Regions from separate parts of the Pseudomonas sp. GW823-FHT04A03 genome, predicted to be linked through region 3. Evidence: predicted binding sites of a transcription regulator. Region 3 holds the regulator's gene; each other region holds the start of a gene.

Region 1 (4,511 bases), on a different contig from region 3:
ACCAATCTGTTAGACCATTGCACCCCGATGAGAATCGAGTAATCACCCCACGCGAAGCTGCACGGCTTCAAGGCTTTCCTGATTCATTCATTTTCAACCCAACCATATGGCATAGCTTCAGGATGATTGGGAATAGCGTTTCGCCGATCATTGCAGAGGCTTTGTTGCGCAACATTCGCCCATTCCTCCCTCCAGACATCAAAACTACTAAGCGGAAAAATGCGGCGATTGCCTGAGATTCAAAGCCCTCAAAAGAGGGCTTTTTTATTTGTTAAATCGCTAGCTAAGTGCCGCTTCGGGCAGGCCGACCATGGTCAGCGAGGGCAAGCCGTTGGCGAGGTGAACTTCAACGGTGACGGCGGGAGCATCCACGCCAATCTGGGCGCGGCTATGGACGATGGCGAGGGACATGGTCGTTCCTTGAGTTGAATCGAGGGGCCGCTTCCTGCGGGTTGTTGAAGGGTAGTTGAGCGGGGTTCTAGCGTTTGAGTAGAGGTTTACAAGACGTATCAGAAAGCGGTTGTGCGGGCCTATGCACTCACGCTGAAGCGTTGACTCTCGAGAAGTATTAAAGGATTCTCGCGCTCGAGGACTGCAGTTGCGCATCTGTCGGGACTGGGCACCAGCAAGGCTCCCTCGCATTTTTGGCAGTAGAGAAGCTGGTTTCTCTGAAGTAGTGACGACGGGTCAGTCCGTCGGATTCTGAACCCAAGGCTGTAAAGCCAGGAGCTAAAGAATCGCTGCGACTACTCCTCCAAATACAAAAAAGGCGTCCTGTCGGACGCCTTTTTCTTTTTCTGATTCAGTATCTTCTGCCTGCCAACAGACCACTTGGCTCAAGCTCAGGTCCGCACGTAACGGCGACTTCAATATACCTCCGTTGATTGGCTGACATATTTCCAGCAAGTCGGAGTACGTCGAGGTGTAGTTCAACAATCAGAAGTAGCTTTGTCTTCCTCTTTTTATCCTTCACAGAGACCTCCAGCCTGATGGGTGTCGCTAATGTAATGACAGGCGTAAGGAATGCATAACCAGGCGCAGACGCTGATTTTTGTAGGGGCATGCCCTAATAGTTGTAGGACGCCAGCGAAAGCGACTCGATGGTCTTGTATCGCAAAGTCGGATGCTCCAGTTTGGCCGCTCAATGCAGCCTCTGGAGGCGAAAAATGGACCGCAATGGTATGCGCCCGATTCATCCGGGTGAGGTTCTGAATAAGGAATTCATGGAGCCGTTGGGCATGACTGTCATGGACTTGGCCATGCCCACGAACTGGCCTGAACCCGAGATCGAGAAGCTTGTGAAATGCCAGCTCAGGATCTGCGCCGCTCTGGCAATAAGGCTTGCCATTCACCTCAACACCACGCCTGAGTTCTGGATGAATCTTCAGTCGAATTACGATTTGCGAAAAGCTGAAATTTAGAGTCCGTGATCAAGTGGAGCGGCTGGCGCATTGCGCTTGATCTGAATCCAAGGTCGTACGGCGGGGAGCTGAACAGTTGCTGTGACTACTCCTCAAAAAACCGATTGTTGTAGATATATCGAGGCGAAAAAAAACCGCCTTGAGGAGACGGTTTTTAGTTGCAGGCTTCGGTGAGGCCAAGGCCTGCGCATCCTTAGTGGACACACTCGCGTGTCCCGAGGTTATGCATGTTTGATCGTTGGCGCAAGCATCAGGGAAATTTTCGCCAACCCATTGTGAGCTGGAATGAGACATAACCCTCTCTTTGCCAGCACTCGATTAATGACTTGATACAACTTGTTTAAATTGCTTTTCAAGGTCTGCCATACCATCCGCTGCGACGATGCCCACTCATCGAGTGTTCGCAAAGTGTGGTCGGGACATAACGATTTTCATGTTCCTCGACACGGTGTGAGACCCGTGCCGGTGTTGTTTTGGGGGATCCACACCCGGCCGCCTTGGTGGGCACACTCGTGTGTAGTCCCGAAGGTGTTCGTACGCCGGAAAGAGCATCGGAGGTTTGGCCCCACGCAAGGAGGGCCAAAATATGTCTAAGTTTCTTAAACATATGTGGCGCCTCGTCAGGATCGCGCTATGGGCATTTCGCCTGTATGAGATTCTGCGAGACCGTTGGAATAATTCGCTGTAGGAATTGATCCGACGGAAACCGCTCCTGCCTCGGCAGGAGCGGTTTTAGCTTCTCGATATTCACTCAGCCGGCGGCGTCAGCTTCGCTTCCATCTCCGCCACCTTCGCCTCAAGGCTCTCAAGCCGGGCGCGAGTGCGCGCCAGCACTACCATCTGACTGTCAAATTCTTCCCGGCTCACCAGGTCCAGTTTGCTGAACGCACTTTGCAGCAGCATCTTGAACTGGCTTTCGATTTCGGCTTTTGGCAAGGGCGTGTCGCCGCTGAACAGGCGGGAGGCGGTGCCGCTCAGGGCGTCGAGGAAGTCTTTGGGCGCGAGCATGGGATATGTCCTGGAAACAATGGCCGGCAGTGTATCACGCAGTGTCTATAGTCATTGGCGCAGGCACGGATGCACGCTTTTCGCGCAACTGGATGCACGGCCACGCACCGTTGTTGTGCGTATCCCGAGTGCCATTTGGGTGATGGCATCTGCGGCAGCGGCCAAGGGATTGAAATCAGTGGTTTTTGGCGAGATGGCAAGCTTTCTGCTTAGTCACCTTCGACCCATGCACTGATGCAGTCGCTGTGACGAATGCAGTGCGGCAGACGGAGCGGGGAGTTTCGTCTGGAGCGGTTAGCTGGCGTCGACAACGAAGCGTTACAAAGCCAGGCACTGCGCTTAGACTTGAGTCGGGTTTGTTTTCCTGGGGCAAGTCCACCAATTCGGGAGAGAGTTTCATGAAGCTAGTCACTGCCATCATCAAGCCGTTCAAGTTGGACGACGTGCGCGAGTCGCTGTCCGAAATCGGCGTGCAGGGCATTACCGTTACTGAAGTCAAAGGCTTCGGTCGGCAGAAGGGTCACACCGAGCTGTATCGCGGCGCGGAGTATGTGGTCGATTTTCTGCCCAAGGTGAAAATCGACGTTGCCATCGACGACAAGGATCTGGATCGGGTTATCGAGGCGATAACCAAGGCTGCCAACACCGGCAAGATCGGTGACGGCAAGATCTTCGTGGTCAATCTGGAACAGGCGATCCGCATCCGTACCGGCGAAACCGATACCGACGCGATCTAAACGCCGCCACAAACCCAACGCCCCAGGAGAAAACAATATGACTCTGCGTAAATTCGCAGGGCTAGGAGCCCTGTTGTCTATCGTAATGCCCGGCCTGGCCATGGCGGCAGACGAAGTGGCAGCTCCAGTCCTGAACTCCGGCGACACCGCCTGGATGCTCACCTCCACAGCCCTCGTGCTGTTCATGACCATTCCTGGCCTCGCGCTGTTCTATGGCGGCATGGTTCGGTCGAAAAATATTCTTTCCGTGATGATGCAGTGCTTCGCCATTACCGGTCTGATCAGCGTCCTGTGGGTCATTTATGGCTACAGCATCGCGTTCGACACCACCGGCATGGAGCAGGGCGTCGTCAACTTCAACTCGTTCGTGGGCGGTTTCGGCAAGGCGTTCCTGGCCGGCGTCACCCCAGCGAGCCTGACCGGCCCGGCGGCGCTGTTCCCCGAGGCGGTCTTCATCACCTTCCAGATGACCTTCGCGATCATCACCCCGGCGCTGATCGTCGGTGCGTTCGCCGAGCGGATGAAGTTCTCCGCGATGCTGATCTTCATGGGCATCTGGTTCACCCTGGTCTATGCACCGATCGCGCACATGGTCTGGTCCGGCAACGGCGGCCTGATGTGGGACTGGGGCGTACTCGACTTCGCCGGCGGCACCGTGGTGCACATCAACGCTGGTGTGGCCGGCCTGATTGCCTGCCTGGTACTGGGTAAACGCAAAGGCTTCCCGACCACCCCGATGGCGCCACACAATCTGGGTTATACCCTGATGGGCGCGGCGATGCTGTGGGTTGGCTGGTTCGGCTTCAACGCCGGTTCCGCTGCGGCCGCCAACGGCACCGCCGGCATGGCGATGCTGGTCACTCAGATCGCGACCGCCGCTGCTGCACTGGGCTGGATGTTCGCCGAGTGGATCACCCACGGCAAACCAAGCGCACTGGGTATCGCATCCGGCGTCGTTGCAGGTCTGGTTGCGATCACTCCGGCCGCCGGCACCGTGGGCCCGATGGGCGCACTGGTCATCGGTCTGGCGGCAGGCGTGGTCTGCTTCTTCTGCGCCACCACCCTGAAACGCAAACTCGGTTATGACGACTCCCTGGACGCCTTCGGCGTGCACGGTATCGGCGGTATCCTCGGCGCGATCCTGACCGGTGTGTTCGCCGCACCGTCGCTGGGTGGCTTCGGCACCGTTACCGACATCGCCGCACAAGTCTGGATTCAGTGCAAAGGCGTCGGCTTCACCGTGATCTACACCGCGATCGTCACCTTCATCATCCTCAAGGTGCTGGATGCCGTGATGGGTCTGCGCGTGACCGAGGAAGAAGAATCGGTCGGCCTGGATCTGGCA
Region 2 (4,511 bases), on a different contig from region 3:
GTGTTGGTGATGTAGCCGTTGTTGTCGACCTTGAACGTACCGGCACGGGTGTAGGAGACCGAGCCGTTGTTGCTCATGGTGAAGAAGCCGGAGCCGTTGATGCCCATGTCCAGCACGTTGCCGGTGTTGTTGATGTCACCCTGGGTGAACTGCTGGGAAACGTTGGCCAGGCGCACACCGTTACCGATGACCTTGCTGCCGCTGCCCAGACGAGTCGACGAATAGACGTCTTCGAACTCCGCGCGGGAGGATTTGAAACCGGCGGTCGCGACGTTGGCGATGTTGTTGCCGGTCACGTCCAGTTGCTTGTTGGCTGCATAGAGACCGCTAAGGCCGATATTGAAAGACATATTCCACTCCTTTGTGCCGGTTAGTCGGCTCTATATACCAATGGTTTGTACTTTGGACAGGGCTACGGTGCCCTTGCCGGACAGGTTGAGCATCAGCTCGCCACCGGTCTGGCTGATCGTCACGCTGGTGACCGTGGCTGGCAGGTAGGTCGCCAGGTCGGTCGCGGTACCGTTGATCGAGGCGTTGGCCTTGACGGTGTAGGTACCGGTTTTCACCAGGTTGCCGTCCTTGTCCTTGCCGTCCCAGGTGAAGCTCGCATTGCCTGCGGCGCGGCTACCCAGGTCGATAGTGCGAATGGCGGTGCCGCTGCTGTCGGTGATGGTGACGGTACCGCCAGCAATCGACGACGGAACGGTGACCGAACCGGTCATGCCTTTGCTCGGATCGTCGAGCTGAACCGTGTTGGTCTGCACGATCACGTTGCGACCGACCAGCGACGAAGCCTGCAAGGCTTGCGACGAGTTGTAGTTGCCGGCCAGCGAACTCACGGTGCTGTTGAGGGTGGTGATCCCCTCAAGGCTGCTGAACTGCGCCAACTGGGCAACGAATGCGCTGTTGTCCTGCGGGTCGAGCGGGTTCTGGTTCTTCAGCTGGGTCACCAGCAGTTGCAGGAACGCATCCTTTCCCAGCGCCTGGCCGCCGGTCGCGCTGTTGGTGGCCGAAGCAATGCCGCCGGTGGTGGTGCTACTGGTCTTCTTCGAAGAGTTGGCCAGTATGTCCTTCATCGTCAGGCTGCTGGTGGTATCGGAAACACTCATGGCAGTCGCCCCTTATCACTGACCGAGGGTCAGTACTTTCTGCATCATGGTTTTGGCGGTGTTCATCATTTCAGCGTTGGTCTGGAACGACCGGCTCGCGGAAATCATGTCAGCCATTTCTTCCACCACGTTGACGTTCGGGTAGTAGACGTAGCCCTTGGCATCGGCCGCCGGATGGTTCGGCTCGTAGCGCGCTTCGAGGTTGCTCTGGTCTTCGACCACGCCCATGACCTGCACACCCTGACCGGCAGCGTCCTGGTTCTGGAACAGCGAATTGCCGCCGCCGCTCTGGCCGCCCTGGAACATGGTGGCGAACACCGGGTGACGGGCACGGTAGGTCTGGTCGATGCTCGACGAGACGGTCTCGGCGTTGGCGATGTTCGAAGCCACGGTGTTGAGACGGGTGGTCTGGGCGCTCATGCCGCTGCCGGCAATGTTGAAAACGCTGGACAGGGACATGGATTACTCTCCGCGCAGGGCTGACACCAGCCCTTTGAATTTGCTGTTGAGCAGGGTGAAGCTGGCCTGGAAGCCGACGGCGTTTTCCGCGTAGTTCGACTGTTCCAGTTGGGCGTCAACGGTGTTCTGGTCGATCGACGGCTGCATCGGCGTGCGATACATCAGCGACTCGTCGCCATTGCCCAGGCCTTCAGCTTCGATGTGACGGCTGTTGGTCATGTTCAGGGCGATGGTGCCGTTGGCGTTCTTCTGGCTCTGTGCTTCGAGCACTTTGGAGAACTCCAGATCCCGCGCCTTGTAGTTCGGGGTGTCGGCGTTGGCGATGTTGTTGGCCAGCACTTCGGCACGCTGGGCGCGGAAGCCCAGAGCCTTTTCGTGAATGCCGAGCGCTTTGTCGAAGCTGATGCTCATGTCGGGAACCTTCAGGTGACCGGATTTTTCGTAACAGGGTTATAGCAAGCGTCGTGCCAGTTTGAGAAAGCCCCGGATTACGGGGCTTTGCGTGGAAACGGCAACGCGGCAATGCCAGAAAAGCGGCAACCGGTTTCCGCCGGATGCCGCTTTTCTGCCGCCGCCTGCCACCGTCAAAACCTTCAGGCATAAAAAAACGGGAGCCCCTGAGGACTCCCGTTTCTTGTGTTGCCGGTCTTGATCACTTCGCCTGGTAGATGATCCCCGGGCTGCACTGAACCATCTGGTAATGATCAGGCAGACCGTTCAGCGCCTCGGAAGCGCCAAGGAACAGATAACCGCCCGGCTTCAGCGTGCTGTGAATGCGCAACAGGATGTCCTTCTTCACCTCGGCGGAGAAGTAGATCAGCACGTTGCGGCAGAACACGATGTCGAACTTGCCAAGGCTTGCGTAGCTGTCGAGCAGGTTGAACGAGCGGAATTCCACCCGGTTCTTGATCGGCGCCTTGATCACCCAGCGACCCGGCCCTTTCGGGTCGAAGTAGCGCTGCAGACGATCGGCGGACAGACCGCGACCGATCGCCAGGCTGTCGTACTCGCCGGTCTTGCAGTTGGTCAGCATGCTGCCGGACAGATCGGTGGCAACGATCTGCACGCCCATCTTCAACTGGCCGATGTTGGTTCGTTCGAACTCGTCGATCGACATCGACAGCGAATAGGGTTCCTGACCCGACGAGCACGCCGCCGACCAGATCCGCAGACGCTGGCCGGGAGCGGCCTTGATCGCCTCGGGCAGCACCTTGTTCTTCAAGACTTCAAACGGATAGGTGTCGCGAAACCACAGGGTTTCGTTGGTCGTCATGGCATCGACCACCTGCTCGCGCAAACCGCTGCGCGGCTGGGTCTGGATGCGCTGAACCAGCTCACCCAGGGACTTGATGCCTTGCTGCTCCATCAGTTTGTTGAGACGGCTCGACACCAGGTACTGCTTGTTTTCACCGAGCAAAATGCCACAGGCTTTTTCCAGGAAGACCCGGAACTGTTCGAAATCCAAATTACCCGTAGACAAATGATGCCGCCTCTTAAATCGTGTTGAACGCCAGGGGCAGAAGGCCCTTAGCTGATATCTGCTGCTTTGATCCGGTCGACTACCCGGGATGCCAGGTCATCAGGACGGAATTTGGCCAGGAAGTCATCGGCACCGACTTTCTTGACCATCGCCTGATTGAACACACCCGACAACGAAGTATGCAGGATGATATGAAGCTTTTGCATGCGAGGGTCGCTGCGGATCTCGGCCGTCAGGGTGTACCCGTCCATCTCCGGCATTTCGATGTCGGAGATCATCATCAGGAACTCTTCTTCCGGCTTCTTGCCCTCGTCGACCAGCTTGCGCAGGTAATCCAGCGCCTGCTTGCCGTCGTTCAACGCCACCACTTCGACACCGACCGTCTGCAGGCAACGCGTTACCTGCTTGCGCGCCACCGACGAGTCATCGACCGTCAGCACCCGCAGCGACAACGCCTTGCTCTGGGTCTCGACATCCACCACGCCGACCGAAATCGCTTCCGGGGTCGGCGCAACTTCCGCCAGCACCTTCTCGACGTCGATGATTTCGACTAACTGATTGTCGACCCGAGTCACAGCGGTCAGGTAATGATCGCGTCCGGTGCCCTTGGGCGGCGGATGAATCTCTTCCCAGTTCATGTTCACGATACGTTCCACCGAGCGCACCAGGAAACCCTGGGTCTTGGTGTTGTATTCCGTGATGATCACGAACGGACTGTTCTTGTCTTTCAAAGCACCGGAGCCGGTCGCCATCGCCAGATCAAGGATCGGAATGGTCGCCCCCCGGATATTCGCCACCCCGCACACGACAGGACTGGACTTGGGCATCAGCGTCAGTTGCGGGCATTGCAGCACTTCCCGAACCTTGAACACGTTGATCCCGTAGAGCTGCTGGCCGTCGAGACGGAACAACAACAGCTCCAGGCGATTCTGCCCCACCAGTTGCGTGCGCTGGTTCACCGAATCCATTACACCAGCCATGCCCAGACTCCTACACCAACGCCAAGTGTTGTTGCGACGCACATTCATTGCTAAACGGCACGGCGCTTGCTTTTTAACTCGTATGAACGCTCAAACGACATTTTTCCGACGCCTGACATCTCCCCTCCGCAGAGGGCTTTGCGCGATGTCCGCCGTTTGCCTGTTTTTCGCTGGCAGCCCTGCCTTTGCTGATGCGGTTACCTTGCCTGACATGCTTATCGGCGTCACTCAGGGCTTTCTTGAATTCACCGTAGAAGACTATCTGGCTACCAGTCAAACGGAAGGCCGTTATGAAATCGAGGTCAACCAGCTCGATCCACGCATGCGCATGCCTATGTGCGACAAGGAATTGACAGCGTCGCTGGAGAGTCCGGCACGTCCCCTGGGCCGTGTCACGGTCAAGGTCCGCTGCGAGGGCGCCTCCCCCTGGACGGTGTTCGTACCCGCTCAAGTCCGCCTGTTTCGCGAGATTGTCACCACCAC
Region 3 (4,511 bases):
TCGTCGCAAGGAGCTGGAGAGCCTGCTGCAGGAATTCCACATCAGCCATATCCGCGACAACCTCGGCATGAGCCTGTCCGGTGGTGAGCGCCGCCGCGTGGAGATCGCCCGCGCACTGGCCACGGCACCGAAGTTCATCCTGCTCGACGAACCGTTCGCCGGTGTCGACCCGATCTCGGTCGGCGACATCAAACAGATCATCCATCACCTCAAGGCCAAGGGCATTGGTGTACTGATCACCGACCACAACGTCCGTGAGACGCTGGATATCTGCGAAACCGCTTACATCGTCAACGACGGCCAGTTGATCGCCGAAGGCGACTCCGCGACCATCCTCGCCAACGATCTGGTGAAGGAAGTCTATCTGGGTCACGAGTTCCGCCTGTAAGCGCGACAGCATTCGACCAGCCGTCCGGGTGCTGTAACGTTGAAGCGCCTTTTTATACGCTTTTATTGTTACAGCGCTCTAGGCAAACACGACAGTTTCAGGCATATAATTTGCTTAAGTTTGGCGCTCCGGCGCCCTGTAGTGGATGGCGCATAGCGCCGGCGAATAAGGTGTTAAGCCCCTGCCATGAAACCATCGCTAGTCTTGAGAATGGGCCAGCAGCTGACGATGACACCGCAGCTGCAACAGGCCATCCGCCTGCTCCAATTGTCGACCCTGGATCTGCAACAGGAAATCCAGGAGGCTCTGGAATCCAATCCGATGCTCGAACGCCAGGAAGACGGCGACGACTTCGACAACTCCGATCCCATGGCCGACAACGCCGAACAGAAGCCCAACACCGAGATCCAGGAACCCTCCTATCAGGAGACCGCGCCGACAGTCGACAACCTCGAAGACGGCGAATGGAACGAGCGAATCCCCAACGAACTGCCCGTCGACACCGCCTGGGAAGACGTCTACCAGACCAGCGCCAGCAGCCTGCCGAGCAGCGACGATGACGAGTGGGACTTCACCACCCGCACCTCCGCCGGCGAGAGCCTGCAAAGCCACCTGCTGTGGCAGTTGAACCTGGCACCGATGTCCGACACCGATCGCCTGATCGCCGTTACCCTGATCGATTGCATCAACAATCAGGGTTACCTCGACGAAACCCTCGAAGAAATCCTCGACGCCTTCGATCCGGAACTCGACATCGAGCTGGACGAGATCGAAGCCGTCCTGCACCGCATCCAGCAATTCGAACCGGCCGGCATCGGCGCACGCAATCTGGGCGAATGCCTGCTGCTGCAATTGCGCCAGCTGTCGGCCAAGACCCCTTGGCTGGCCGAGGCCAAGCGTCTGGTCACCGATTACATCGATTTGCTCGGCAGCCGCGACTACAGCCAGCTGATGCGGCGCATGAAACTCAAGGAAGACGAGCTGCGCCAGGTCATCGAACTGGTGCAGAGCCTCAACCCGCGCCCGGGCTCGCAGATCGAATCCACCGAAGCCGAGTACGTGGTGCCTGACGTCATCGTGCGCAAGGACAACGAACGCTGGCTGGTCGAGCTGAACCAGGAGTCGGTGCCGCGCCTGCGGGTCAACGCCCAGTACGCAGGCTTCGTGCGCCGCGCCGACACCAGCGCCGACAACACCTTCATGCGCAATCAGTTGCAGGAAGCCCGCTGGTTCATCAAGAGCCTGCAGAGCCGCAACGAAACCCTGATGAAAGTGGCCACCCAGATCGTCGAGCACCAGCGCGGCTTTCTGGAATACGGCGACGAAGCCATGAAGCCGCTGGTGCTGCATGACATCGCTGAAGCAGTAGGCATGCACGAGTCGACGATTTCCCGGGTGACCACGCAGAAATTCATGCATACCCCACGGGGCATATATGAACTGAAATACTTTTTCTCCAGCCATGTGAGCACCTCCGAAGGCGGTGAATGCTCGTCCACGGCGATCCGCGCGATCATCAAGAAACTGGTTGCCGCGGAAAATCAGAAAAAGCCGTTGAGTGACAGCAAGATCGCTGGTTTACTGGAGGCACAAGGCATTCAGGTGGCTCGCCGCACCGTCGCCAAGTACCGCGAATCCCTCGGGATCGCGCCTTCGAGCGAACGCAAGCGGTTGATGTAAGCCACGTTACAGCGTTCCAGTGGCAGGCTCTTCGGCCTGCCGCTTTATGCACTGGCAACGAAGGAGAAGCTGTATGCAAGTCAACATCAGTGGACACCAACTGGAAGTTACCCAACCTCTCCGTGAATACGTTGAGCAAAAGCTCAAGAGGCTTGAGGGACATTTCGACAAGATCACCAACGTGCAAGTCACGATGTGCGTCGAAAAGCTGAAGCAGAAAATCGAAGCCACGCTGCATATTCCCGGCAACGAGGTCGTCGCAAACGCGGAACATACCGATATGTACGCTGCGATCGACGCGCTGACCGACAAGCTTGATAAACAACTCAAAAAGCATAAGGAAAAGACCCAGAGCCTGCTCCAGGGCGCTACCGGTCGATAACCCCCACCCCCATGATCCGACTTGAAAGTATCCTGACCCCCGGCCGTTCCCTGGTGAACGTGCCGGGCGGCAGTAAAAAGAAAGCCCTCGAACAAATTGCCAACCTGATCGCCCGGGAAGTCCCGGATCTGGAGATGCAAGATGTCTTCGAGGCATTGATTGCTCGTGAAAAACTGGGTTCCACCGGTTTTGGCAACGGCATCGCCATTCCTCACTGCCGCCTCAAGGGTTGCGAAGCGCCAATCAGTGCGCTGATGCACCTTGACGCTCCTATCGATTTCGACGCTATCGACGGCGCGCCTGTGGACCTGCTGTTCGTCCTTCTGGTGCCGGAAGCCGCCACCGACGCGCACCTGGAACTGTTACGCCAGATCGCCAGCATGCTCGACCGCAAAGACGTGCGCGACAGACTGCGCAGCGCGCCAAGCAACGAAGCGTTGTACCAGGTTGTACTGGAAGAACAGAACAGGCCGTAACCATGCGCTTGATCATTGTCAGTGGCCGTTCCGGCTCGGGTAAAAGTACCGCCCTGGATGTCCTTGAGGACAACGGCTACTACTGCATTGACAACCTGCCGGCCGGTTTGCTGCCAGATCTCGCCGAGCGCGCGCTGGTCCACACCGAAATGCTCCAGCCGCTGGTTGCCGTCTCGATCGATGCGCGCAACCTGCCGAGCCACCTGTCGCGGTTTCCCGAGCTGCTTGAGGAAGTCCGCAGCCGGCATATCCAGTGCGATGTCCTGTACCTGGACGCCGATGACGAAACGTTGCTCAAACGTTTTTCGGAAACCCGTCGTCGTCACCCGCTCAGCAATGCCAACCGCTCGCTGGCCGAAGCCATCAACGACGAAACCGCCCTGCTGGGCCCGATCGCCGACCTGGCCGACCTGAAGGTCAACACCACCAATCTGAACCTCTACCAACTGCGCGATACCATCAAGCTGCGACTGCTGAACCAGCCGGAGCCGGGCACCGCGTTTCTGGTGGAGTCGTTCGGTTTCAAACGCGGCATGCCGGTGGATGCGGATCTGGTGTTCGATGTACGCTGCCTGCCCAATCCGTACTGGAAACCGGAGTTACGTGCGCAATCCGGGCTCGATGAGCCTGTGGCCGAATACCTGGCAGCGCAGCCGGAAGTCGAAGAGATGTTCCAGGACATCTATGCCTATCTGTTCAAATGGCTGCCGCGCTTTGCTGCCAGCAATCGTGCCTACGTGACCATTGCCATTGGCTGTACCGGCGGACATCACCGTTCTGTCTACCTGACCGAACGCCTGGGTCAGGCCTTGCAAAAAACCCTGAAAAACGTCCAGGTCCGCCACCGCGACCTCAGCTAAAGGATTCACACCGCGATGCCTGCTCGTGAAATCGAAATCATCAACAAGCTGGGCCTGCACGCCCGCGCATCGGCAAAGTTCGTCGGAGTGGCGGGCCAGTTTCCCGATTGCACGATCAGAGTGGGCCGCACCCCGGAAACCACGGTTGACGGTAAAAGCATCATGGCAATGATGATGCTCGCTGCGGGCAAGGGCACCAAAATCCACCTGAGTACCGATGGCCACCAGGAACAGGAAGCCATGGACGCGCTGGTGACACTGATCAACAACTACTTCGACGAAGGTGGTTGAAAACGTTTGAGGCGAGGGAGTCAGCTCCCTCCTCCCGGTTCATCCCAACGCAGTATCCATCACCATCATCAGACAGAAGCCGATCAACAACCCCAGGCTTGCCAGCTTCTCGTGACCATTGCGTCGCGATTCCGGGATGACCTCATGAGTCACCACCAGCAACATGGCACCCGCCGCCAACGCCAATCCCAAAGGCAGCAACAACTCGGCAAGACTGACCAGCCACGCGCAGAGCAGCGCGAACACCGGTTCGACCAGACCTGACGCTGCACCAATCAAAAACGCCTTGACCCGCGACATCCCGGCACCGGCCAGTACCAGTGCAATCACCAGCCCTTCCGGCACATCCTGCAAGGCAATGCCCATTGCCAGGCTGTCTGCGTCCGGCATACCACCGCCGGCCGATACTCCGACCGCCATGCCTTCCGGGATGT
Region 4 (4,511 bases), on a different contig from region 3:
TCCATCACGCGCTCGTCGTTGAGCTCGTTGCGCTCCAGGGTGCCGGATTGACGCAGGAGTTTGTCTACCAGGGTGGTCTTACCATGGTCAACGTGGGCAATGATGGCGATGTTGCGTAGATTTTCGATCACTTGTGTATCTCGATCAGAGGATTCGGTTTGCTGACAAGTCTTGGCAGCGATTGACAGTAGTGTCCGGCATGGCCGTTACAGCTTGACGGCGGTGTCGGGGGGCCGGTGACGCAGGCCACAGGCAAACAGCCCCGGGCACTTAGCTCGGTCGATAAACGCGCACATTGGCATGCCCCTCACTGAGCAAATGGTGGGCATGCAGGCGACTCATCACGCCTTTGTCGCAATACAGCAGGTACTGGCGAGTAGGGTCCAGTTCCTTGAAACGAGCGTTCACTGCGTAGAACGGCATCGTCTGTACCTCTATGCCCGCGAGTTCCAGCGGGTCATCCTCGGCGGCATCCGGGTGACGGATGTCGATGACGATCTGACCGGCCAGCGCTTCGCTGACTTCTTCGATCTGCAAATCCTGGCCCAATTCGTCGATCACCCGATCGATCGGCACCAGTCTGGCGTTTGCGAGCGCACGCTCGAGCACCGCCATGTCGAATTCCTGCTCTTCGTGCTCGACCCGGCCACGCTTGGCGGCGGTCTTCGGGTTGACCGAGATGACGCCGCAGTATTCCGGCATGTGCCGGGCGAAATCACCGGTGCCGATCTGGTCGGCCGTATCGATGATGTCCTGCTTGTGGGCGACGATCAGCGGTCGCAGCACCAGTTTGTCGGTAACGCAATCGATGACCGACAGGTTCGGCAACGTCTGGCTCGACACCTGGGAAATCGCTTCGCCGGTAACCAGCGCATCGATGTGCAGGCGTTCGGCAATGCTCGACGCTGCGCGCAACATCATACGCTTCAATACGACGCCCATATGACTGTCGTCGACCTTGCCGAGAATTTCGCCCAATACTTCTTCGAACGGAACACTGACAAATAGCACGCGTTGCGAGCTGCCGTACTTCTTCCAGATGAAATGCGCGACTTCCATTACGCCCAATTCGTGGGCACGGCCGCCCAGATTGAAGAAGCAGAAGTGCGTCATCAGGCCGCGACGAAGGATCTGGTACGCGGCAACCGTCGAGTCAAAGCCACCGGACATCAGTACCAGCGTCTGCTCCAGCGCACCGAGCGGGTAGCCGCCGATGCCATTGTGCTGGCTGTGAATCACGAACAACCGTTTGTCGCGAACTTCGATGCGGACTTCGATTTCCGGCTGTTTAAGGTCGATTCCGGCGGCACCGCACTCACGGCGCAGCTTGCTGCCGACGTATTTTTCGACGTCCATCGAGCTGAACGCATGCTTGCCCGCACGCTTGCAGCGCACCGAGAAGATCTTCCCGGCCAGCGCATCGCCGTAGTGCTGTTTGCACTTCTCGGTGATGTCGTCGAAGTCGCCCAGCGGGTACTCGTCGATCTGCAGAAAGTGCGCGATGCCCGGCATGCAGGTCAGGCGTTCGCCCATCTCTTTCAGGGCCTTGGGGTCGGTGACGCTGGTTTCCAGCTCGAGATTGTCCCACACACCGTTCACCACCACGGCCGGGTCCAGGTCGCGGAGCACGGTGCGGATGTTCTTGGCCAGCTGGCGGATGAATTTCGTCCGGACAGGTCGGCTTTTGATGGTGATCTCGGGGAAGACTTTTACGATTAGTTTCATGAAAACAGCGCGCGCAGGGCCAGCCGAAAAAGGGGGGCGCGGATTATAGCGGAAATTGCTCAAGGTTTAACCAGTTAATGTGCAGAAGGTTTTGCACGCACCAAAACGGGTCATTTTTCGATTTGAGCGCTACATTAGAGGGCGAAATTTTCGCCTTTAAGGCGCTTTCGACCTTTAGAAGCGTGAATTTGGGGCAAAAAACCCATGCTGGGGCACTGGCATGCAATTTGCTCCCTTGTGAGGCAGGTTGCCTTGGCAGAGTATTCGCGCCGGCATCACCACTATTAAGGGCATCCACTACCCGCCCTAATTCACCCGGAGGACACTATGTCGAAGTCGGTTCAACTCATCAAAGATCATGACGTCAAGTGGATTGATCTGCGCTTCACGGACACCAAAGGCACTCAGCACCACGTGACCATGCCGGCTCGCGATGCGCTGGAAGACGACTTCTTCGAAGTTGGCAAGATGTTCGACGGTTCCTCCATCGCTGGCTGGAAAGGCATCGAAGCCTCCGACATGATCCTGCTGCCGGACGACGAAACCGCCGTTCTGGACCCGTTCACCGAAGAGCCGACCCTGATCCTGGTCTGCGACATCATCGAACCTTCGACCATGCAAGGTTACGATCGCGACCCGCGCGCCATTGCCCACCGCGCCGAGGAATACCTGAAGACCACCGGTATCGGTGACACCGTATTCGCAGGTCCAGAGCCTGAGTTCTTCATCTTCGACGAAGTGAAGTTCAAGTCCGACATCTCCGGCTCGATGTTCAAGATCTACTCCGAGCAAGGCTCGTGGATGTCCGACCAGGACGTGGAAGGCGGCAACAAAGGCCACCGTCCAGGCGTGAAAGGCGGCTACTTCCCGGTTCCGCCGTTCGACCACGACCACGAAATCCGTACTTCCATGTGCAACGCGCTGGAAGAGATGGGCCAGACCGTTGAAGTTCACCACCACGAAGTGGCAACTGCCGGTCAGAACGAAATTGGTGTCAAGTTCAACACCCTGGTGAAGAAAGCTGACGAAGTTCAGACTCTGAAATACGTTGTACACAACGTTGCCGACGCCTACGGCCGCACCGCGACCTTCATGCCGAAGCCGCTGTACGGCGACAACGGTTCGGGCATGCACGTTCACATGTCCATCTCCAAAGATGGCAAGAACACCTTCGCGGGTGAAGGTTATGCCGGCCTGTCCGACACCGCCCTGTACTTCATCGGCGGCATCATCAAGCACGGTAAGGCCCTGAACGGCTTCACCAACCCGGCCACCAACTCCTACAAGCGTCTGGTGCCAGGCTTCGAAGCCCCGGTCATGCTGGCCTACTCGGCTCGCAACCGTTCCGCCTCGATCCGTATTCCTTACGTCAACAGCCCACGCGGCCGTCGTATCGAAGCGCGTTTTCCGGATCCGGCTGCCAACCCGTACCTGGCTTTCGCAGCACTGCTGATGGCCGGTCTGGACGGTATCCAGAACAAGATCCACCCAGGCGACGCAGCTGACAAAAACCTGTACGACCTGCCGCCTGAAGAGGCGAAAGAGATCCCGCAAGTTTGCGGCAGCCTGAAAGAAGCCCTGGAAGAGCTGGACAAGGGCCGTGCGTTCCTGACCAAGGGCGGCGTGTTCTCCGACGACTTCATCGATGCTTACATCGCGCTGAAATCCGAAGAAGAAATCAAGGTCCGCACCTTCGTACACCCACTGGAATATGAGCTGTACTACAGCTGCTGATCCGGTAGCGCCGCGCTACGCGGCGTGACAAAAAGAGGCCTCCTTCGGGAGGCCTTTTTTATGGCCGGATGTTTTCCATCCGAGCCTTCGCCGCTTCACTGTCCTATGCTGCATCCCATCGTTTTCGTTTCCGGTCGATTTCATGGGTCGCACCCTTCCCTATATTCTGCTGCTGATCGCCCTGCCCGCTGCCGCGCAGATCTACAAGTACACCGACGCCGGCGGCAACACGGTGTACAGCGATCACGCGCCGGACGGTGTGCAGGCGCAGCCGGTGGAGTTGCCGCCGCTCAACAGCGTCCAGCCTCAGGCACCGAGCGCGCCCTCTTCAGACACCACCAGCCGTGAGCCTGCGCGCAATGCCTATGAAGTGCTGGAGCTGACCGGCTTGCCCACCGAAGAAGCCCTGCGCGCCAACAACGGCACGTTCACAGTCAGCGTGCTGATCAAGCCGCGCCTGCAACCGCCGCATCAATTGCGTCTGCTGCTGGACGACGCGCCATATGGCCAGCCGAGCAACGTGCCGATCCTGCAACTGGTAAACGTTGACCGGGGCGAGCATCGGCTGGCGGTGCAGGTGATCAATGGCGAGGCGATCATTCAGCAGAGTCCGGCGGTGGTGTTCACCGTGCAGCGGGTACACAAGCCATGACGCGGGGATTGATTACCTGGTGCCTGTTGCTGATCGCATTTGGCGCATCGGCCGAGGTGTTCACTTACATCGATGCACAGGGCAATCGTGTCTACACCGATCAACCGCGCGGCAACGCCAAGCGTGTGCCGCTGGCCACCAGCAATCGGATGGCCTCGAATCCGACCGCCGCTGCACCGGTCACGCCGTCGAAGAAATCAGCAGAGCCGCCGCTGTTCCACTACGACATGCTGCGCGTGCTGATCCCCGAGCCGGACGCAACCATTCGCAGCAGCGCCGGCGAGCTGATCGTCAGCGTCACCAGCGAGCCGGGCCTGCAAAGAGGTCATCTGTATCGCCTGCTGCTGGATGGCCAGGCCGTCGGCGAACCCGGCTTGAGTCCGGTGTTCCCGCTGAGCAA

What was found. The regulator sigma-54, encoded in region 3, starts transcription at its own class of promoters, with help from an activator protein. The targets are predictions, from matches to a motif close to ANTGGCATNNANNTTGCTNT.
Region 1: the regulator sigma-54 is predicted to act here: its motif matches at 2,622-2,641, upstream of glnK (P-II family nitrogen regulator).
Region 2: the regulator sigma-54 is predicted to act here: its motif matches at 2,021-2,040, upstream of flgB (flagellar basal body rod protein FlgB).
Region 4: the regulator sigma-54 is predicted to act here: its motif matches at 1,940-1,959, upstream of glnA (type I glutamate--ammonia ligase).

The regions. Positions count from the first base shown of each region.
Region 1 is NZ_JBXAIV010000005.1:362,179-366,689, forward strand. It holds gene AC1Q9F_RS16545 (DNA cytosine methyltransferase) at 1-236, shown strand, start outside; partial or broken gene AC1Q9F_RS16550 (magnesium chelatase domain-containing protein) at 286-411, opposite strand; gene AC1Q9F_RS16555 (HigA family addiction module antitoxin) at 1,167-1,421, shown strand; gene AC1Q9F_RS16560 (accessory factor UbiK family protein) at 2,169-2,429, opposite strand; gene glnK (P-II family nitrogen regulator) at 2,828-3,166, shown strand; gene AC1Q9F_RS16570 (ammonium transporter) at 3,204-4,511, shown strand, end outside.
Region 2 is NZ_JBXAIV010000003.1:67,370-71,880, forward strand. It holds gene flgE (flagellar hook protein FlgE) at 1-350, opposite strand, end outside; gene flgD (flagellar hook assembly protein FlgD) at 381-1,109, opposite strand; gene flgC (flagellar basal body rod protein FlgC) at 1,125-1,568, opposite strand; gene flgB (flagellar basal body rod protein FlgB) at 1,572-1,979, opposite strand; gene cheR (protein-glutamate O-methyltransferase CheR) at 2,221-3,048, opposite strand; gene AC1Q9F_RS10075 (chemotaxis protein CheV) at 3,096-4,028, opposite strand; gene flgA (flagellar basal body P-ring formation chaperone FlgA) at 4,111-4,511, shown strand, end outside.
Region 3 is NZ_JBXAIV010000002.1:635,104-639,614, forward strand. It holds gene lptB (LPS export ABC transporter ATP-binding protein) at 1-388, shown strand, start outside; gene AC1Q9F_RS08880 (RNA polymerase factor sigma-54) at 575-2,068, shown strand; gene hpf (ribosome hibernation-promoting factor, HPF/YfiA family) at 2,142-2,450, shown strand; gene ptsN (PTS IIA-like nitrogen regulatory protein PtsN) at 2,462-2,926, shown strand; gene rapZ (RNase adapter RapZ) at 2,929-3,786, shown strand; gene AC1Q9F_RS08900 (HPr family phosphocarrier protein) at 3,802-4,077, shown strand; gene AC1Q9F_RS08905 (ZIP family metal transporter) at 4,117-4,511, opposite strand, start outside.
Region 4 is NZ_JBXAIV010000004.1:410,458-414,968, forward strand. It holds gene typA (translational GTPase TypA) at 1-131, opposite strand, end outside; gene thiI (tRNA uracil 4-sulfurtransferase ThiI) at 271-1,725, opposite strand; gene glnA (type I glutamate--ammonia ligase) at 2,053-3,459, shown strand; gene AC1Q9F_RS14470 (DUF4124 domain-containing protein) at 3,602-4,111, shown strand; gene AC1Q9F_RS14475 (DUF4124 domain-containing protein) at 4,108-4,511, shown strand, end outside.